Regions from separate parts of the Priestia sp. SB1 genome, predicted to be linked through region 3. Evidence: riboswitches for the same ligand, from Rfam matches in the RefSeq annotation. Region 3 holds a riboswitch; each other region holds the start of a gene.
What was found. A riboswitch is a leader RNA that binds a small molecule or an ion and turns the genes downstream of it on or off. The one in region 3 is predicted to bind ZMP and ZTP.
Positions count from the first base shown of each region.

Region 1: linked by a shared signal. The riboswitch ahead of WKH56_RS14185 (APC family permease) and the one ahead of WKH56_RS16035 (phosphoribosylaminoimidazolecarboxamide formyltransferase) in region 3 are both predicted to bind ZMP and ZTP.
Region 2: linked by a shared signal. The riboswitch ahead of WKH56_RS16595 (phosphoglycerate dehydrogenase) and the one ahead of WKH56_RS16035 (phosphoribosylaminoimidazolecarboxamide formyltransferase) in region 3 are both predicted to bind ZMP and ZTP.

Region 1 covers NZ_JBBJSS010000003.1:721,303-728,815, reverse strand. The annotation lists gene WKH56_RS14210 (glutaminase) at 1-928, shown strand, start outside; gene WKH56_RS14205 (alanine/glycine:cation symporter family protein) at 1,032-2,462, shown strand; gene WKH56_RS14200 (sodium:solute symporter family protein) at 2,494-3,993, opposite strand; gene WKH56_RS14195 (DUF3311 domain-containing protein) at 3,993-4,196, opposite strand; gene WKH56_RS14190 (cupin domain-containing protein) at 4,552-5,151, opposite strand; ZMP/ZTP riboswitch at 5,538-5,616, shown strand; gene WKH56_RS14185 (APC family permease) at 5,673-7,268, shown strand; gene WKH56_RS14180 (DUF5105 domain-containing protein) at 7,448-7,513, shown strand, end outside.
Region 2 covers NZ_JBBJSS010000004.1:276,806-284,318, reverse strand. The annotation lists gene hpaB (4-hydroxyphenylacetate 3-monooxygenase, oxygenase component) at 1-1,052, shown strand, start outside; gene WKH56_RS16610 (DUF817 domain-containing protein) at 1,200-2,006, shown strand; gene WKH56_RS16605 (tubby C-terminal domain-like protein) at 2,062-2,622, shown strand; gene htpG (molecular chaperone HtpG) at 2,653-4,530, opposite strand; ZMP/ZTP riboswitch at 4,741-4,819, shown strand; gene WKH56_RS16595 (phosphoglycerate dehydrogenase) at 4,988-6,187, shown strand; gene WKH56_RS16590 (hypothetical protein) at 6,321-6,773, shown strand; gene WKH56_RS16585 (DUF6143 family protein) at 7,052-7,513, shown strand, end outside.
Region 3 covers NZ_JBBJSS010000004.1:175,406-182,918, forward strand. The annotation lists gene WKH56_RS16030 (YitT family protein) at 630-1,211, shown strand; ZMP/ZTP riboswitch at 1,267-1,345, shown strand; gene WKH56_RS16035 (phosphoribosylaminoimidazolecarboxamide formyltransferase) at 1,394-2,560, shown strand; gene WKH56_RS16040 (cysteine hydrolase family protein) at 2,691-3,269, opposite strand; gene WKH56_RS16045 (cysteine hydrolase family protein) at 3,496-4,032, shown strand; gene WKH56_RS16050 (LOG family protein) at 4,079-4,660, opposite strand; gene WKH56_RS16055 (MazG nucleotide pyrophosphohydrolase domain-containing protein) at 4,760-5,077, shown strand; gene WKH56_RS16060 (PhzF family phenazine biosynthesis protein) at 5,552-6,349, shown strand; gene WKH56_RS16065 (DUF3888 domain-containing protein) at 6,528-6,968, shown strand.

The DNA.
Region 1 (7,513 bases), on a different contig from region 3:
CGAGTGGGTAGAGCAAATAAAAGAATTTTCGTCAGAAGGAAAAACGGCTGATTATATCCCCGCTCTGAAAGATATGGACTCGTCTCAATTAGGTATTTGTTTGATTGGTGCTGACGGAACGGTTATCCAGTCTGGGGATTATGAAGCGGTATTTACTCTTCAAAGTATTTCTAAAGTCATTAGCTTTATAGCAGCTTGCTTATGCTGCGGCATTCCCTACGTACTAGAGAGAGTAGATGTAGAGCCAACTGGAGATGCATTTAATTCTATTATAAGACTGGAAATGCATAAACCAGGAAAGCCGTTCAATCCTATGATTAATGCCGGTGCTTTAACGGTTTCATCTCTTTTATCTGGAGAGACGGCAAAAGAAAAACTAAGCTATTTGTTTGATGTAATAACAATGCTTACCGGGAAAACACCACTCATTAATGAAACCGTCTTTGAATCAGAATGGCAAACGTCTCATCGAAATCGTGCGCTTGCCTACTATTTAAAAGAAACAAACTACTTACAAGGAGAAGTAGAAGAAGTTCTAGAGGTTTACTTAAAGCAGTGCTCAATTGAAGTAACGACTGAAGATATTGCGCTGATCGGATTAATTCTGTCATTAGACGGATATCATCCAGTGTTTCACAAACAAGTAATTCCAAAAGAAGTGGCTAAATTAACAAAAGCGCTTATGCTTACATGCGGTATGTATAATGCCTCAGGAAAGTTTGCGGCATTTGTTGGTATGCCAGCTAAAAGCGGTGTATCAGGAGGAATCATGTCATTGGTGCCACCTAATACGAAAAAGCAGTCTCCATTTCCAGACGGATGCGGTATCGGAATTTACAGTCCAGCTATTGATGAGTACGGGAATAGCGTAAAAGGCGTTACGCTGCTAAAAAAAATCGCAAAAGAATGGGATTTGAGTATTTTTTAGTCTATTTACGTACTATTCATTCGCTTCAATAATATAAACACCAAGAGAAAAAACTTTCATGTTTTGCATTTGTTCTACCAAATTTTTTAATGAGGTGATAGGCGTGCAACAAGCAATCGAAAGTGTAATTAGTGTCATCAATGATTTTTTTTGGTCGAATTTATTAATTATTTTACTTGTATCAATCGGTATTTATTTTACGATCCGCTCTCGTTTTTTGCAGTTTCGCATGTTGAAAGAAATGGTACTTGTTTTGAAAGAAGGACGAGCGGCTAAAGATGGGGGAGTCTCCCCGTTTCAAGCTTTCTGCATAAGCATGGCAGCTCGAGTAGGAACAGGAAATATTACCGGTATAGCGATTGCTATTGCTCTTGGTGGCCCCGGTGCTGTATTTTGGATGTGGATTATTGCCATTATCGGTTCAGTATCAAGTTTTGTAGAAAGTACACTCGCTCAAATCTATAAGGTAAAAGGGTCAAACGGATTTCGAGGAGGACCCGCTTACTATATGGAAAAAGGGTTAAATAAAAGATGGATGGGCGGGCTATTTGCTGTACTCATTACACTGTCATTTGGCCTGGTGTTTAACGCTGTGCAGTCTAATACGATTACGCTGGCATTTGAGAACTCTTTCGGAACGAGCCGCTTATTGATTGGGATTATTATGACAGTTATATTTGCGATAATTATTTTTGGCGGGATCAAACGCATCGCCAAGATATCGGAATACATCGTTGTCGTATTAGCCGTTTTATACATTGGAATGGCTCTGTTCATCATCTTTAAAAATATTGATCAAATGCCTGCCGTTCTATCTCTAATTGTGAAAAATGCATTTGGATTTGAACAGGCGCTTGGGGGATCAATTGGTGCAACGTTAATCAACGGAGTAAAGCGCGGACTGTTTTCCAATGAAGCAGGGATGGGAAGTGCTCCCAACGCGGCTGCAACTGCAGTGACGAGTCACCCAGTTAAACAAGGTCTTATCCAAGCATTTGGTGTCTTGACGGACACACTTGTGATTTGTACAAGCACAGCATTTATCGTTCTCTTATCTCCCGCCTATAAGCAGGGACTAAGCGGCATTGAATTAACGCAAGCTTCTCTTAGTACACATATCGGTTCTTGGGCATCAGGATTTTTAGCTATCATGGTATTTCTATTTGCTTTTAGTACGTTAATTGGCAATTATTATTATGGAGAAACGAATATTGAATTTTTAAATTCAAATAAGATGTGGCTTTGGTCTTATCGTGTAGGCGTTTTAGCGATGGTTATTTTTGGGTCGGTTGCTCAGCTTCAGCTTGTATGGAATCTGGCAGACTTATTTATGGGGATGATGGTAGTGGTGAATTTAATTGCTATTTTTCTATTATCTAAAGTGGCGTTTTCTGCCTTGCATGACTATACTCAGCAGAAAAAGGAAGGGAAAAATCCAGTCTTTTATAAAGATGCATTAGAAAACAATCAGAATATTGAATGTTGGGAAAGAGAATCGACTTCATCCCCTTCTGAAAAAGAGAATATTATCTAAAAAAAGTTCAGCCAGTTGGCTGAACTTTTTTTTATGCGTTTTTCTTTAATTCAGTTTGCGTAGTGCCTTTAGAAAATAATGTTTCTTTCACGCCATTTGTTGCTGCTTTGGTTTTTGCAGCAAAGATTGGATTTAAAATAAAAACTACGAGTAGGTTAGATAATAATCCCCAGAACCCTTCATAAAGGCCAAATGAATTTCCTGTGGCATGAACGGTAAACGTTACAACCAGCCCTACTACTAATCCAGCAATCGTACTTTCTTTCGATTGATTTCTCCAAAACAGGCTGATAACAATAGCCGGGAAGATTTGTACCATGCCGGATACCCCTAGTAACTGTAGGGAAACAAGTGCTTGTGGGAATAATAAACCGAATAAAAGTGCCAGTCCAATAACAACAAAAACCATAGAACGAGTAACCATTGTTAATGTTTTACCCTGTACATTTGGATTAATTAAATCTCTAAATATATTATTTGCAAATAAGTTAGACGCTCCGATCGCCATGATAGAACATGGAATTAATGAAGCAAGAGCAATCGTTGCATAAGCTAACCCTTGGCCAATGCCACCATATGAATATTGAATCAAGGTTAATAATGCTAATCTAGGATCCGTTGTATCTTGAGGTAATACTTGATAAGCAATAAACCCTAAGAAGATGACTAGAATTAAAACAATATTGTAAAGAGGTAAGAAGACAGCATTTTTACGAAGCGAATCTGCACTTTTAGCAGTGAAAACACCTGTAGCAGCGTGGGCCCACATGAATAAAGCTAAAGCAGATACGAGTGATGCTGTAATAAACCATGGAATGCCCTTAGGTCCTTGTGTTGGGATCGTTAATAGCTGAGGTGCATCCTTTGCAACATTGTCAATCATGTTGCCCCAGCTTCCAAAATGCATAATTGGCAGAGAAACAACCATAAATAACATAATCGCCCATACCAAAATATCTTTAATAATTGCCGTATAAGTGGGACCTTTAATTCCGCTGAAAAAAGTATAAAGAGCCACAAGAAAGAATGAAAGAATAACGACAGCTTTTACATTAATGTAGCCAGTTCCTGCAACGCGAAGAGTATCTTGAATACCGCTAAGCTGAAGATCAATATATGGAATAAGCATCAATACACCTACTATGGCAATTAAAGAGGAGAGAAATTTACTGCTAAAACGTTCTCTAGCATAATCAGCAAGTGTAGTAAGTTTGTGCTTTTTAGCAACAGTCCAAAGTTTTGGAAGAAAAAAGTATGAAATTAAAAAGGCTAAAACAGAGTAAGGAATGGCAAAAAATGCGATGCTTCCTCCTTGATAAGCTGTACTTGTAAGACCTAGGAATGTATAAGCAGTATATAAATCTGCTCCTACTAAAAGCCAGACGAGCAGGCTTCCAAAACGTCTTCCCCCTACAGCCCACTCTTCAACGGAGCTTCTAGATGATTTGTCACGTCCTGCTATAAAGCCAATGGCGATAACGACAAGAACAATTGCTGATGTGATTAAAAGTGCGGTTAAATTTCCTTGCATTATTCAATGTCCCCCCAAGATTTTTGTAAACGATAAATGATAAATGTACACACAGGCGTTAAGAAGACCCATAAAAATAACCATAAATGCAAAATAGGTAATCCAAAAATAATTGGATGAATGTTATTTACAAAAGGTAAAAAAGCGAATTGAGCAATAAACGGAATGATGAATAAAATAAATATTATGAATTTTCTGTTCAATTTTTACTCCTCCTCTAAAATTTATCTAACAATGTTCACTATGATAGCAAGTCTGACATAGTAAAGCAATAAGTTTTTTGAAAATTTCGTTATAAATTACGAAAATTTTTTTAGAAAAACAAAAAAAGGGTATGAGAAGAAGATATTTGAAATGATTAGGGAAGAAAAAGCAGGGGAGAACCTAAGCGCAGTTGCCTTTGAAACAAAAAAAGAACGGAAAAGAAGAAAGGTAGTTTTCTCGATAAGATAAAGTATATTGCTATTGCATTAAAGAAAAAGAATTTGTATGTTCAAATATAGATTTATGGAAGCTATAAAAACGAGCAAATAAAAAAACTAGACAATAAGTGCTTGTCTAGTTCCACCACTCTGTCAATGGTCCTTTGTCGCCATAAACAGGATCTGTTGTAGGAATAGGTACTTGTGCAATTTCATCAAATACGTGAGGGCGATCCGTTTGTTTTCCTGTTCGTAAGTTGTAATCCATGCCCTCTGGATAAGCTCCAACCACTTTAAAATCAGCAGTTGACTGCAGACGCATATGTCCTGTACCTGCAGGGAGTACGAGTACATCCCCAGCATGCACCACGATATTTTCTCCCATATGTCCACCTAGTTTTAAGCGTGCAGATCCGCTAATTACACCTAGTGCTTCATGAGAATTGCTGTGGTAATGGTGAAAATCATATATGCCGCCTACCCAGCTGTTTTTCCAGTTGTGAGAATTAAAAATGCTCTCTACTTTCTCTTTCTTACTAATAAATACATGTTCATACAACAAAACTGGAAGACGAGGGTGATTTGGAATGGTTCCGTCGTCATCAAAATAAAGAACTTTTACATTTGCATAATTCATAAGCATCCCTCTAACAATCTTTTTTCGTAATTTTCCCTGTTTTTTGCTTGCGTAAACAGAGAAGTTTGCTCGAAGTACTTCATTCGTTGCGAAGTGCATGATATGTAGGTGTTAACGTTTTCCCAAAAGAAGTCTCCCACTTCAAGCGTAGCTAAGTGGTGGGCAGTTTACTTTAGTATCTTTTCTTCATATTGTATATAAGTAAAGGGGCTAGTGCAAGAATTCTATGGATATATAGATGTTAATTCGTATTTTGTAAATGAATAATATATATTAATATAATTTTTAGAAGATGATATGCTCGTGAAGTAAAAGAATCAAATAATAAGCAAGGTTAGAGTTTTAGTTGTTTTTTGTAATTAGGAAGAGATTTTAAGAGTATTTATTCGGAATTTTACGAATAATTAATTACTTTTGTAAAAGTAATGTAAACATTTTTGTGTATTGAGTAATAGTAATGAATGTTATATACTGATAAAAAATATATTCCTATATGTGACTGGCGCAACATGGATGACCATGGGGGAGCATATAGCGTATAAGCCGCGCGCCTGGGCAAACACTTGAGAAAATTTCGCAAGTGTTTTTTTTATTTTCCTAGGGAAGAGGAGTAGATTTGGATGAGCAATATGCAAAGGAAGATGGGAACATTTGCTTTAACCATGACAGGCATAGGTTCGATTATCGGTTCAGGATGGCTGTTTGGAGCATGGAAAGCAGCTCAAATTGCAGGACCTGCGGCTATTTTTTCATGGGTTATTGGAATGGTAGTTATTTTGACCATTGCCCTATCGTACGCTGAACTGGGCGCGATGTTTCCGCAAGCAGGGGGGATGGTTAAATATCCTCAGTATTCACACGGATCATTTATTGGATTTTTGGCTGCTTGGGCTAACTGGATTTCAATCGCTTCAACGATAACAGTGGAGGCTATTGCATCTGTGCAATATATGAGTACTTGGCCGTGGAAATGGGCTCGCTGGACTCATGAATTAGTAGACAATGGCATTTTAACGTCCAAGGGGTTGGCAGTTGCGTCTCTGTTATTATTCATTTACTTTTTTGTGAACTATTGGACGGTAAATCTCTTTGCTAAAGCAAACTCATTTATTACGATTGTTAAATTAATTATTCCTGGTTTAACGGCAGGGGCTTTATTTTTTGCTGGTTTTCATAGCGGGAACTTTTCAAGTGAGCATGGGGTAGCACCTTACGGATGGGCGAGTGTTTTAACGGCAGTGGCAACATCAGGTATCGTGTTTGCATTTAATGGTTTTCAAAGTCCTGTAAATATGGCAGGAGAAGCAAAGTCACCTAATAAATCGATTCCGGTAGCTGTAATTGGTTCAATTTTTATTGCTGGAATTGTATACATTATATTACAAATTGTTTTTATCGGAGCAGTAAGTCCGTCATCAATTGCGGATGGATGGAATCATTTGAATTTTAATTCTCCTTTTGCTGATTTAGCGATTGCGCTTGGAATTAACTGGCTAACAATCGTGTTATACGCAGATGCATTTGTTTCTCCTTCCGGCACAGGTGCTACATATACGGCAACGACTTCTAGAATGTTATACGGGATGCAACAAAATGGATATTTGCCAAAGATATTTGGTACTCTTCATCCACTTTACAATGTCCCGCGCCCAGCTATGTGGCTAAATTTAGCAGCCTGCTTTTTGTTTCTCTTTTTATTTAGAGGATGGGGTGTCTTAGCAGAAGTGATCTCAGTAGCGACGCTTATCTCCTATATTATGGGCCCTGTAGCGCTTATAACATTAAGAAAAACGGCTTCACACTTTTACCGTCCATTTTATTTAAAAGGGGCATCAGTTATTGCGCCATGCGGCTTCGTTTTTGCTTCTTTGACGCTTTACTGGGCAAGGTGGCCACTTACAGGTGAAGTGATTTTTATTATGGCAATTGGCCTGCCAGTTTATTTTTATTACCAAGCGAAAAATAAATGGGTGGGCTTTAAAAAAGAATTTTTAACCGGGGCTTGGATGCTTATCTATTTAGCGTGCATGATTTTTATTTCCTACATAGGAAGCGAAAAATTCGGAGGCAAAAATATTTTACCTTTCGGATGGGATATGCTAGTGATTGCTTGCGTATCATTAGCCTTTTATTACTGGGGAATTAAAAGTGGCAAATCTAACCGATATATGAAAGAAGCTGAACAAATCAATCAAGAAAATTTTAAATCTAAATAAAAAACACGAGCCGGTGCTCGTGTTTTTATTTAGATAAATGGAGAATTTAGACTTAGTTTTTATCAAAATATTGTAAAAAACATAGATTTTAAGGTTTAAGGATTTACACAGAGGGAACCTTTATTTGGGATAAAGTTCTAAAAAAACAAAATAAAGGGGATTGGACAGCTGTGAAAAAAATGAATGTTTTGGCTTTGGTTTTTGTACTTATGCTAGTATTAGCGGCTTGTAACAGTTCTAAGGAA
Region 2 (7,513 bases), 100 kb from region 3:
GCTTTCCTGAAAACATCATTTCTTATTATGAATATGTGAGAGAGCACGATTTATCGCTCACTCATACATTCATCGATCCTCAAGTCAATCGAATCCAATTTTATTACGAGCAAAACGATGAACCGATAGCAGCAAAAATAGTTGATAAAAACAATGAGGGAATCGTTATCCAAGGTGCGAAACTGCTTGCTACACAGGGCGGCATGACGGATGAGCTGCTCGTACTGTCTTCAGCGGGCATTCAAGGAAAAGAAAAAGGATTTGCTTTTTCGATTCCAAGTAATACAAAAGGAATTAAATTTATTTGTAGAGAATCATTTGCAGGAAAAGATTCGACGTTTGATTATCCATTAAGTTCTAGATTTGAAGAAATGGATACAATTGTTGTCTTTGACCATGTATTAGTACCGTGGAACCGCGTGTTTTTCTATGAAAATGTAGACGTATCAAATACATTCCTTGCTTCTAGTTCCTTCTCAGCTTTTGCACTGCATCAAGTAACTTCAAGGAGAATTGTCAAAACAGAGTTTGTATTAGGGATTGTACAATCTCTGATTGAAACCATTAACATTATAGACTATCCGCATGTACGAGAAAAAGCAACAGAGCTTATTATTGCGTTAGAAACGATGAAAGCTCTCGTGATGAAAGCAGAAGAAGAAGCGGAGATTGATACATGGGGATACATGCGTCCGAATGAAACTACACTTCGTATTGCCGCAAATATATTTTCAAAAACATATCCTACCTTTACAGAGATTATCCAGCTTTTAGGTGCAAGCGGACTAATGGCAATACCAACGGAAAATACGTGCCGCTCGTTGGTTAAAGAAGATATTACGCGTTATTTGCAAGCTAAATCGAGAGGTGCAGAAGATCGAATTAAGCTTTTTCGACTTGCATGGGATTTAACGATGAGTCCGTTTGGCACAAGGGAAACACTGTATGAACGTTTTTTCTTTGGAGAGCCTGTACAGTTAACCAGTTATCTGTACTTATCTTACGATAAAGAGCGCTATGTGCAGAGAGTAACCGATTTTTTGAAAAGTTAACGGAGAAAACGAATCTCCGCTGGATATGATAGTTTAGTTGCAAAAACAGCGGAGATGCTTATTGAATAAATTTGAAAAATCTGCAATAATTTTCAGGGAATCATTCTGTGAACACACTAAAGAATACTATAAAGATAGGATGTTACAATGAAGCAATTAATCTATTTTGGTTTAGAACAAGCAAAATCTTGTGTTTTTCCTGTTATTATTTTTCTTACATTGGCCATGACAAAAATAATTGAAGTACCGTTCATTTCTAGATATGACCTTATTTTATTAGTCTGTCTAGGAACTCAAGTTTTAATGGTGATGTTTAAACGAGAAACGCTTGATGAAGTAAAAGTCATTGCAGTATTTCATTTAATTGGACTAGCGTTAGAACTCTACAAAGTTCATATGGGCTCATGGAGCTATCCGGAAAAAGCTTTCACTAAAGTCTGGGGAGTTCCGCTGTACAGCGGATTTATGTATGCTAGTGTAGCCAGCTACATGTGCCAAGTGTGGAGAAGGCTTGAATTAAAGCTTACGAATTGGCCTTCTACGTGGATTGTCAGTATACTAAGTATGGCTATTTACCTTAATTTTTTCACGCATCATTTTATTTACGACTTCCGCTGGTTTTTAAAACTTTTTACTTTACTTATTTTTTATCGAACTTTTGTATATTTTACGGTTAACAAACGTACATATCGCATGCCTTTAGTATTGTCTTTTGTACTGATTGGCTTTTTCATTTGGATCGCTGAAAATATCGCAACATTTTTCGGAGCATGGCAGTATCCAGATCAACAGCAGCAGTGGACAATGGTTCATATAAGTAAAATTAGCTCTTGGCTTCTTCTTGTGATTGTTAGTTTCTTGATTGTTGCTTTACTAAAGCATTTAAAAGAAAATCAAAATCAATTTAAACAAAGTAAGAAATCAAAAGAAACAAACGAAATATATGAAAGATAGAAACATAACTATGTACATGCTGTTAATATAAGGTACAGAATCTTTGGAGGCTTATATGCAAGAATATATCTTTTATCTTCCCTATTTTAAATCAGCGGGAAAGACCGTAGCAGTTACAAATGAAAATGGAGAAAATGTCGGACAACTTAAGAGAGTGCATAAAAACATGTGGACTAAAAGTATTGATTTTTTAACTCGTGATGGACTTCCAGTGTTAGATTCTATTTCTTGGTTTCCTATCTTTTCCTGCGGCTTAAAGGTACATGTACAAGTTCAATGGGAAGGAAGAACGGTGTTTATTGATCACGTGAAAAAACACCGGTGGGTGATAAAAGAAAATGGAAAAATAATAGGGGATTTATTAGGTAAAGGAATAATTAAAAACGAAGGAGCACAAGAAATTAGATGGGGAAATAACGTCTACATGTTAAGCAGTCATGAAGCCGTAGAGGAAGCGTGTATTTTTAATCAAAAAAGAGAAAAAGTCGCGGAGTTTAAATCAGACCTTTTTCATTTTAAACAAGGAAAACACTCAATAAGAGTAACAGAAGAACTGCCCGTACCCATTTTTATCGCTTCTTACTATATAACTACTTTTATTATGCCATACATATAATCAGGCGCAGAATGATTCTGCGCCTGATTTTTATATCATGATTTTACAAATATCATTTGTGAATTCAACGGGATCACTAATAGATAAGCCTTCAATTAAAAGAGCTTGGTTATATAATAAATTTGTATAAAGGTCTAGTTTCTCTTTGTCATTTTCAAATGCATCTTTTAAAGAAGCGAATACATCATGATTTACGTTAATTTCTAAAACTTTTTCTGCTTTTACATGCTGATTATCAGGCATAGCACTTAAAATTTTCTCCATTTCAATCGTTACTTCACCATCAGCTGATAAGCAAACGGGGTGTGTTTTTAAACGTTTAGACGCGCGCACATCTCCTACTTTTCCCGCCAAAGCTTTTTTCATATAGTCAAATAGCTCTTTATTCTCTTTTTCCTCAGACTCATTGAGCTGTTCTTCTTCTGCTTCAATCCCTAAGTCACTACTTGAAACAGACTTAAATTCTTTTTCTTTGTACGTCATTAACATTTTAATCGCAAATTCATCGATATCTTCTGTAAAATACAGAATTTCGTACCCTTTATCTGCAACTAATTCTGCTTGAGGAAGCTTTTCAATGCGGTCGTACGATTCTCCTGATGCATAATAGATATACTTTTGATCCTCAGGCATGCGTGATACATACTCGTCTAGTGTTACGAGCTTTTTCTCTGTAGAAGAATAGAATAAAAGCAGGTCTTTTAATACATCTTTGTTGCTGCCAAAGTCACTGTAAACGCCGTATTTTAGCTGACGGCCAAATGATTCATAAAACTTCTCGTACTTTTCACGTTCGTTTTTAAGCAAACTTTTTAACTCATTTTTGATTTTCTTGCCGATGTTTTTGGCAATCAGCTGAAGCTGGCGATCTTGCTGCAAAATTTCACGTGAAATATTAAGAGATAAATCTTCAGAATCTACCATACCTTTTACAAAGCTAAAGTAGTCTGGAAGAAGATCTGCACATTTATTCATAATTAAGACGCCGTTTGAATACAGTTCAAGTCCTTTTTCAAATTCTTTTGAGTAGTAGTCAAATGGACTATTTTCTGGAATAAATAAAATGGCATTGTAGCGAATCGTTCCATCCACATTAATATGGAGGTGAGCGAGCGGTTTATCAAATCCGTAGCGTTTTTCTGAATAAAACTGCTCATAGTCTTCTGAAGTCAACTCATTTTTGCTTTTCTTCCAGATCGGTACCATACTGTTGATAACTTGTTCTTCTGTATAATCTTCTAGCTCGTTATCAGAACCTTCTTTAGGACGTTTTTCCGTTATGTCCATTTTAATTGGGTAGCGGATAAAGTCTGAATACTTTTTAATGATCTCTTTTAAACGATATTCTTCTAGATACTCATCATATGTTTCATCTTCTGTATTTTCTTTAATTTTTAAAATGATTTGAGTTCCAACCGTTTCTTTTTCGCACGGTTCGATTGTATAACCATCGGCACCAGTAGATTCCCATTTATAAGCCTTATCGCTGCCTAACGCTTTACTAATCACTGTTACGACATCTGCCACCATAAACGCTGCATAAAACCCAACACCGAATTGGCCGATAATCGTGTGCCCGTCCTTTGTTTCATTTTCGTTTTTAAACGCAAGAGAACCGCTTCTCGCAATTGTGCCCAAACTGCTTTCAAGCTCTTCTTGCGTCATGCCAATTCCAGTATCCGTAATGGTTAAGGTACGGTTAGTTTTATCTGGTGTTACTTTTATGTAATAGCTCTCTTTGTTAAAACGCAAGGAGTCGTCTGTTAAGGCTTTGTAATAAATTTTATCGATTGCATCGCTTGAATTTGATAGAAGTTCTCTCAAAAATACTTCTTTTTGAGAATAGATGGAATTAATCATCATCTCTAATAATCGCTTTGATTCGGCTTTGAATTCTTTTTTTGACATAAGAAGTTCTCCTTTCCAAATAGGGCTTATAAAATAATTAGCACTTGAGTGGATAGAGTGCTAATCACTCTTTTTATTTAACATGTATTAGGATATTTGTCAATATATTAGGAGATTCACTAAAGAGATTAAAAATTTGACTGAAAAAAGCAAACTTTTAAAAAAAGGTTGAACGTTCTGAAAGAGTTTGCTAGAATATACTTAATTTCAAAGACTATATGTGACTGGCGAAACGCGGATAACCGTGAGGAAGCATATAGTGACGTAGCCGTTCGCCTGGGCAGAGGTAAGGGATTAATACATATCTCTTACCTCTTTCTGTTTAGGGGGAGAGGATATAGAAGTTATCAGACATGTAGGCTAAAAAACCAGACTTTTAAAAAAATTAAAAATGAAGTTCCTTTATCCAAAGGTAAAAACATGTAAAACTACGATGATAATCAGAGGAGAGTACAAAATGAGCACATTAACATTAGAAAAAGTACAAACAATCAAAACATTAAACAACATTGCACAAAAAGGTCTAAATGTTTTTAATCAAGAAGGTTATCAAATTGACAACGACAGCGAAAATCCAGATGCGATTGTCGTGCGTAGCTTTAACATGCACAGCATGGCATTTGACCAAAATTTAAAAGCTATTGCACGAGCTGGAGCAGGGGTTAATAATATACCGGTGGACGCTTGCACAGAGCAAGGTATCGTTGTATTTAATACGCCAGGAGCTAATGCAAACGCAGTAAAAGAAATGGTTTTAACTACAATTATGGCTTCTTCTCGTAACTTATTTGCTGGAGTTGAATGGACAAAAGGATTAGACGGCCAAGGTGATCAAATTCCTAAGTTAGTTGAAGCAGGTAAAAAACAGTTTGTTGGAAAAGAAATCAAAGGTAAAACATTAGGCGTTATTGGTTTAGGTGCAATTGGTGCTCTTGTAGCAAACGACGCGCTTGATTTAGATATGGACGTAATTGGTTTTGATCCATTCATTTCTGTTAATACAGCTTGGAATTTGTCTCGCAACGTACAGCGTGCAATGTCTCTAGAAGAACTATTTGCAGCATCTGACTATATTACGGTTCACGTTCCATTAACGGACGACACAAAAGGTGTTTTCAATAAAGAAACGTTTAGCATCATGAAACCTGATGTTCATATTTTGAACTTCTCACGCGGTGAGCTTGTAAACGAAGAAGATATGAAAGCTGCTCTTGAAAGTGGAAAAGTTGGTCGATATATTACAGATTTCCCAAATCAAAATGTCTTGAACATGAAAAATGTTGTGCCAATTCCTCATTTAGGGGCATCAACTCAAGAATCAGAAGAAAACTGTGCGGTAATGGCAGCACGTCAAGTGAAAAATTTCTTAGAAACAGGAAACGTTAAAAATTCAGTGAACTTCCCGAATGCATCTCTACCTTACACTGGGAAAAAACGCGTAGCTGCTTTCCATCACAACGTGCCGAATATGGTAGGACAGCTTACGCAAGTATTCTCAAACTACAATTTAAACATCGCAGATATGGTGAACAGAAGCCGCGGTGAATATGCGTATACAATGATCGATATTGACAATCAAGTAAGTGACGAGATTGTGCCTGAGCTAGAAGAAAAAATTGGTCAAATTGAAGGGATTATTACAAGTCGTATTATCTAATTTGGTTATCATCATATTTTAGTGTTTCAGCCCTAACTTTTCTAAGTTAGGGCTGTTTTTACATGGTATTTATCCTCATATCATTTCCTTCAGTCCCATAGCATATAGAAATACCTTTAAAGAGGTGAACGTTTTGTCAGGAGAAATGATAGGGATTTTGATAGGGTCACTCATCGCGCTGGCAGGAACTTTCATTACGTCTGTCGTAGCTATAGCGATGTCGAAAGAGCAATACAAGCAAGAGCTTCGCAAAGCATTTATCCAAAAGAAAGTTGATGCCTATACTCATGTGTGTCAGGTTATTTTAGCTATAAAAAATGATTTACTGACAATAACCGTTTCTTCAGCCGGCTTAAACTGGACGGCCCAATCTATTAACAAACTAGCAGATGTATGTATTACGGAAGGACTGTGGATCGATGAAGAAGACAGCAAAAAGCTGGAGGTTCTGCAAAAGCAGCTTTCAAAGTTTGTATTGGATGAAATAGAACTGTCTAGACATGATATCCTCACAACCTGTTATGATATCGTTGAATATTGCGAAAAAAAGATTAAAATTCTTCATTTTATGACCGTAAAAGAATAGATGATTACTATGTTAAGAATAAGTGATTGTGGGAATATTAAATAAACATCGCAATATAAAGTCAAAAAAACAATCCGTTTATACACCAGCAGTCGACGAAGGCATTAGTAAGGAAAGGGCCAAGGGGAAATTTTTTGTAAAAACGATAGAAAAAGATAGGCTCAGTACCGGGTCTATCTTTTTGCGTTTATATAGAGATTAAATATATTTATATATGCATGTGTCCAAGCATTTACAGAAAAAACTCCTAAAATATAGTCCAGAAAGGAGACGATTGTATGTCAAATTACGAGTCGAGCAAACCGTATATTAAATCCGTTAATATACCTAATCCTTTATATCAATCGTTAAAAGGAGACTATTTTGTTGGACAAACTGAGCCTATTCGTTTTGATGGAAATAGAAACGCTTCGGGCGGATTAGTGAACCCTTCCGGCTCCGGAGTAGATTTATTTGTGAATGCTTTTACTATCACTAACTATTCAAACGAACCTTTTACTGCTGAAATTTGGTTTAATTCTATCCCCCCTGGAAAAGGAACAACTTCAGATAATGTGAGTCCAGCAAATACTACACTACGTTCAAAACCAAAAGGGAAAATTAAATTTGTAGAAATGGTAAAAGGCTTTCCTACTAAAGGGGTAAACGTATTTAACCGTGTTGTTCCGCCGAAAAGTACATTAGTAAGTGATGAAGACGGCAAATTTATCTTTCCAAACAACGGTTCATACGTTATTTTC
Region 3 (7,513 bases):
GTTGATTAATCAACAATGTATAAAAAGCTGCATACTCCGGAAAAAGGGCTCTTGGCAGAACCGTCCTGCATCAAGGGTCCTTTTTTATGGTGTTTTCCGGGAAGAGTGATGAGGGTAACTAAGAATGTATATTTTATACACCTTAAAAATAGAAAAAAACCTATCTCTTCCCAATCAAAAGAGGTAGGTTTTTTCTGCTCTATTGCAGTAAGGATTTTGGCTGATGCCTCACAGCATCTTGTGTAGTTTGTTCTGGTTACGATGTTTTAATTCATATAAAAAGCAAATAACCCTTGAATCAATACATCCAAGGGTTATCTACTAGTTCAATTTATAAGCACATTGAGGTCTCTATAAATCATATGCCTGTTTTTAAAGTCCTATGACTTTTTGTCCTTTTTTAAAAAAACTACCTGAAAATAGAAAAAAACACTGGGACTAACAGTAGTTTGCTCAAATGATAAAAAAGTATTCAATTTAGGCAAGTTACCTAATAGAGAATGAGAACATATAGTGTAGTCAGAATACTTTCGGCTCTGAATCCGTATTTTTTAAAGCTTCCCTGATCTATAAAATTAAAAAGTATTCATGACAACTAGCTAAAGCTTATACATATAGTAAGAGATAAATTGACTAAAAAGGTGATTATTATTCGGAAAATACCGGTTGTTCTAGTCGGAAGTTTATTGTTAAGTATAGGAATTAATGGATTTTTAGTTCCTCATTATTTGTTAGATGGAGGAACAATTGGGATTGCTCTCATCCTTCACTATTATTTTGAATTTCCCACAGGTGTGATGATTATTATTTTAGGTTTTCCATTATGCTGGTTTGCTTGGGTTTATGAAAAAACTTATTTTTATAATAGTTTTTATGGATTAGTCATTTCTTCTCTATTGATTGATTGGTTAGAACCTATTAAAGACCAGTTTCAACTTTCTGTTTTTCCTAGTGTGATCCTTGGAGGAATATGTATTGGGACGGGGATTGGTCTTATGCTTCGATATGAGACAAGCACTGGAGGAACAGATTTACTAGCCCAACTTATATCAAAAGCTTTTTCTTTGAATATAGGAATCGTCATTTTAATTATAGATGGTTTTATCATAACAGCAGGGCTTCCTTTGTTAGGACCTAAAACGTTTCTTTTTTCATGTTCGACAATTTTTATAGGTGGAATCACGACTTCGTTACTTACTAAAAAAGAATAATTTGGATAAAAGTATTGTTAAAATTACTTTTATTATGTAAAATTTTCTTATAAAACAGACTATGTGTTACTGGCGTAAACATGGAGGACCATGAGGAAGCACATAGATAACGGCCGTACGCCTGGGCAAAGTATTTGAATATGAGTTCAAATACTTTTTTTATTTAGAAAGGAGATTTTTTAGTGAAAGAAATTTGTTTACGATATGGGATGAATCCAAATCAAAGTGAAGCTAACGTTCAGAATGCTGAGAACACGCCTATTAAAATTTTAAATGGAGAAGCGAGTTATATTAACTTTCTAGATGCATTAAACGCTTTTCAACTGGTTCGGGAGCTTCGACAGGCTACTGATCAACCTGCAGCTGCATCTTTTAAACACGTAAGTCCAGCAGGTGCAGCTGTGTACTCTCCACTAAATGAGACACTTACTGAATCCTATTTTGTTGAAGGCCTAAACCTGTCTCCTTTAGCGATTGCTTATGCAAGAGCGCGTGGGACAGATAGGATGTCTTCATTTGGAGATTGTGCTGCTTTTAGTGATGAAGTAGATATAACTGTAGCTACTCTCCTCAAAACAGAGGTTTCTGATATGATTGTTGCACCAAGCTACACCCAAGAAGCATTAGAGATTTTGAAACAGAAAAAGAAAGGAAAATATCTAATTTTAGAGATTGACCCAAACTATGTGCCTGATCCAATTGAAAAAAGAACGGTATTTGGCATTACTCTAGAACAACAAAGAAATGATGTACAGATTGGAAAAAAAGTTTTTAATCATATTGTTACGACTCAATGTGATATTCCTGATCATGCAAAGAGAGACCTTCTTGTTGCTCTTATTACATTGAAATATACACAATCAAACTCTATTTGCTTCGCCTTAGATGGCCAAACGATTGGAATTGGTGCTGGACAACAGTCCCGTATTCACTGTACAAGGTTGGCGGCTGAAAAAGCTGATAAATGGTGGTTAAGACAACATCCAAGAGCTCTTAACATGAAGTTCAAAGAAGGCATTTCTCGTGTAGAAGTTAATAACGCAATTGATGGATGGCTGAATGATGATATTACTGAGGTAGAAAATGAACAATGGAAACAGTGTTTTGAAGAGGTCCCTGCTAGGCTAAGTAAGAGTGAAAAACAAGAATGGCTAAAAGGATTAAAAGGCGTTTCATATGCATCTGATGCTTTTCTACCTTTCCGTGATAATATAGATCGTGCAGCTCAAAGTGGCGTTAAGTATGTGATTCAAACAGGAAATTCTTTACGAGATGAACAAGTTACACAGGCAGCAAATGAATATGGAATGATTATGGCGCATTCAGGCATACGTGTATTCCATCATTGAGATATGAATTCAATATAATTAGCCCAATAGAGCCAATACCTTATAGGGGAACTGGCTCTTTTATGACCTTTCCAATAATTTGTGTGTCGTTAACTAACTCTGTATATTGTATATAGTTAAAACAAAAGTATTAAGCCTTTATTTCTTCGCCTGAATTTTGGATTAATTCTTTTGTGGTTAAAACTGTAGCAAACTCATTGTCTAAAGTAGCTAATGACACATTATGTATTTGTTCAGCTGAATAATACGTATTGTCTGCCCCTTTTATTGCAAATGCAGCCGTTGCATCTGAAACTAAGTACGTTTCAAATCCTAAATTACCACTCATTCGAGTAGTAGTTGAGACACAATGTGGGGTTGTTAACCCTACTATTACAACCTTTTCTATTTGGTTTTCTTTTAAATATTTTTCAAGTCCAGTTCCTATAAATGCACTATTTACTTTCTTTTTAAAAATGGGTTCATTTTCAGCTGGGACTGCAATATCTTTAAAATCTGAACTTGGTTTACTAGGATGAAAAATAGAATGGTCGTTATCAGATAAGTGCTTAATATGTATAATTGGGTATTTCTTTTCTCTCCATGTCTTTAGCAGAACTTGAATATTGTCTTCAGCATTGGGATTATTTCTTATTCCCCACTTTTCATCTTCAAAAGCCCTTTGAACATCGATAATAATTAAAGCCGTATTGCTGAAATCTTTTCTCATATGTAATTCTCCTTAACTCTTTTCTACATATTTTAACATTTATGTTAGATTGGTGAATTAAAAATAAGAATTTTATTTAAGTATGTAAACTTCCTAGAAGCAATATTATATACACTTCGAAGAAGAATAGATTTCATAAGTTCAAGCTATATAATATAAGATTTTAATTTGATATAATATTATTTTGAATTTTTTACCACAAAAATCAATAGGGGGATACAATCAAATGAGTAAAAGAAAGGCTTTGTTGCTTGTAGATGTTCAAAACATTATGTTTTCTTATGAAGGTGGGTCTTTATGGAATGAACAGCAAGTACTTAAAAATATTATTTCTCTAAGGGAAAACGCGCACAAATCTAATATACCAATTATCTATATACAACATACAGACCCCAGTTCTGATAGTATGCTTAGTGAAGGAAAAGTCACATGGGAAATCCATCGGGATGTTCGCCCTCTACCAACAGACACAGTTATTCAAAAATCTTCTTGGGACGCATTTTATCAAACAACTTTACATAAAAAACTGCAGGAACTTGAAATCGAAAAATTAGTCATTGCAGGTATGCAAACTGAATTTTGTTTGGATACTACTTGTAGAAGAGCATATAGTTTAGGGTATAAAGAGAATATCTTAGTAAAAGATGCCCATAGCACATTTGATACGGCTGCGCTTTCAGCTTCTAAAATAGTAGAACATCATAATAATATGCTAGGTGGCAGATTCGTTACATTAAAAGAAGTAAACGAAATTATATTTTAAGCTAACAAAAAAACAGGATTAGATAGTGTCTAATCCTGTTTTTTTGTTAGCTTTGAGCTTTTGTGATATATGTTTTAACTGAAGGAGGTTGATATGTATTGAATTGATCTAATAAACCTTGTGGTTTTGTATCTACAAGGGCCATAGAACGATATTTTTCCTGTAGAAATTGTTCTTCTGTCATGTGATTAAATAAAGAAATAAGTGGTGTGTAATAATCATTAATATTTAATAATCCGCAAGGCTTCTGATGTAACCCTAACTGAGCCCATGTAAAAATCTCAAAGAATTCCTCTAGTGTACCTGGACCACCTGGTAATGTAATGAATCCATCTACAAGTTCAGCCATCTTGGCTTTTCTCTCGTGCATAGATTTAACAACAATAAGCTCTGACAGGTTTTTATGAGAAATTTCTCTTTCTTCAAGGAAAGTAGGCATGACGCCAATGACATGTCCGCCAGCTTCTAACGCAGCATCAGCCACAGCACCCATTACCCCAACACTTGCTCCACCATATACAAGCGAAATATTACGTTTAGCAAGTTCTTTTCCCAGGTCCTTTGCACCTTGAATATAAAGGTCAGATGCTCCATTACTTGATCCACAAAATACAGCTATTCTTTTCATAAATATCCCCTCCTATGTAATCACCGTTATTGATTATACATAATAATGGATGATTTGGTAAACTTAGTTGAAGTTAAAAAAGGAAGGTGGAACCATTTAATGAACGTAACAGAATTTCAACAATGGGTAAAGGACTACTACAAAATGAGAGGTTGGTCAGATTTAGATATCTTTATTCGAATAGGTTTTCTTGCCGAGGAAACAGGTGAAGTAGCACGAGCTATTAGGGCTTTAGAAATCGGAAGGGATCGACCAGATGAAGTAACTGGAACTTTGGAAGAAAATAAGAAAGAATTAACGGAAGAACTAGGAGATGTGTTAGGTAACTTGATTGTTATTGCTAATAAGTATGATATTTCTCTAGAAGAGATATTTCAATCTCATAAGGATAAACTTGCAGAACGATATTCTAGTTAAGGGTTAGGATTTACATGCTAATAAGTGCCAAGGTATATTAAGTAAAATACATATTAACAAAAGGGAGGCAGCATATGTAGGCTCCCTTTTAGTATTTAATTTCTATAAATTTTTTTATGTAAACTTGCTTCATATATGGTATTCATAATTTAACGTCTCTTTTTTTCGTGATCTCTTTGGGTGTCTTTTACTGTTTTAGCCATAGCTAGAAATATAATTAATGCAATGATGATACCCAGTATAATACCTCCGGACAATAGGCTCAGCCCCTTTTGAAATTCCTGTTTTTGTTAATTATATCATATAGATTAAAGAGGGATGTCAGAAGCATTAAGCACCTAGAAATAACATTATGCTGACTGGAAGTATAAGGGGTAGTTGTATACTTTTCTGCTTCTTAGTATCAAATAAAGGTAATTACATCGACTTGTTGAACTCTTATGTTAACTGATAGTTAAAGGAGTGATATTCAACATGAGTACCTATTTATATCGAGTAAATGCTTTTTCGCAAGATTTAACTTCAGGTAATCCAGCTTATGTGATTCGGCTAAGTAGTCCAATTCAAACACAGGTTATGCAAGGGATTGCTAAAGAGTTAAATCTACCTATTACAGCTTTTCTCCTAGAGCAACAGTGTAACATTTATGAGTTAAGGTGGTTTACTCCTTCAGAAGAGATAAAATTGTGTGGGCACGGTACATTAGCAGCTGCGCATATACTCTGGGAGGAAGGTTTTATAGAGGTCCAACATCCTATTACATTTATAACAAAATCCGGTCATTTGAAAGTAGAAAAAGCGCAACAAGGGATTCAATTAGCTTTCTTTACTGATACACCTATCCCCATAGATATTACACCTACTCTCCAACAGTTAGTAAGCGTACCTATCTTAAAGGCTGCCCAAAACAGTGATCGATACATTATTGAAGTAGCAGATGAAGAATCATTAAAAGAACTTGTACCTAATTTAGACCTCCTTGCTACTCTGCCTGTTACGGGTTTAGTCGTAACAAGCCCTTCAACTAAGTATGATTTTATTTCTCGTTATTTTGCTCCTAGAATTGGAATAGATGAAGATTTTGTGACAGGTTCAGCCCATTGTGGTCTAGCTCCATATTGGAGCCAAAGACTAAATAAAAAACAATTATATGCTTTTCAATCTTCTGAAAGAGGTGGAGATTTATTCATTTATTATCAAGGTGATTTAACTTACATAACTGGTAAGGCTATTACTATTTATAAAAGTCATTTCAATGAATTGTTACTCTAGTTAAGAAACTACACATCCGCATCCCTCTGTTCGTTATATATAGCGTACGAAGTAATTTAACAAAGACCGTTCATAACCTTATAAATTATGGACGGTCTTTGTTATGGCCATTGCTCAATTTTGAATAGATTAAGTTGGGAAAGAAATACTAAAAAAATTAAACCAACAGGAGAAATCTATGCTGAAGAAGTTATTACTATCCATTTGTTTTATATTTTTGCTTAGTACTGGATTGGATAAAATCTCTTATGCTAAAACGAGAGACATTGATACAACTAAAGGTTCAAGAGTCTTAATATATAACGATATGTTGATGCTTATATTAAATGCACAAGTTGAGGAAGTAGCTAATCAGTACTATTTTAAAAAGTTAAAGCAAAGAGTTACTGTTTATCCTTATGATATGAATGTTATTAAGGCAAAGAGAGTGAATGGATTTCGTGGGTTTGATTTCTTAATTACTATCGAAACGGAACCTTCAATTGGGGCTCATAATTCTGTTGGAAAGGATCGTTTTACATTTCGGATAAGTCCTCTTGTACCAGAAAAAGATAGTATAAAATTCGTTAAGTTTAAACATATAAAATCATATAGCATTCCCCCTCATCTAAGGGATTGAGGTCTTTATACACATTAGTCTTTCGGTAATGTATTTTATATTAAGTGAACCATAAAGTATTTCATAAAAATATTTAGTTTAAGTATTTACTTTTAATGACGACAAATAGGCGAAAAGCCCTCAAAATTAATTGAGGGCTTTTCTTACATGTGTGGTTGATCATAGCTGCTTTTAATAGTTGATAAAAGTGAAATATACATGTACATATCTAAAATATAGTATTAGGTGATAATTTGTCCAGTCAAAAGGTAAGCAAAATAAAAAGCCACCCATTATTTGCAGGACAGGTGGCTTTTTACTATAAAATGCATGTGCAGACATATAATAACACATTTTTTACCTTATGGACTATATTTTTCTGTACGAGCATATGAATAAAACGTGCATTTTTTATTCATCCGCCTCCCACTTGGGTATCGAGTAAATGCCGTCATATCAAGGATGTATAAAAAGTTGCATACTCCGGAAAAAGAACCCTTGGCAGAACCGTTCTGCGATAAGGGTTCTTTTTTTTGATGTGTTCCGGAAAGAGTGATTATGTGAAC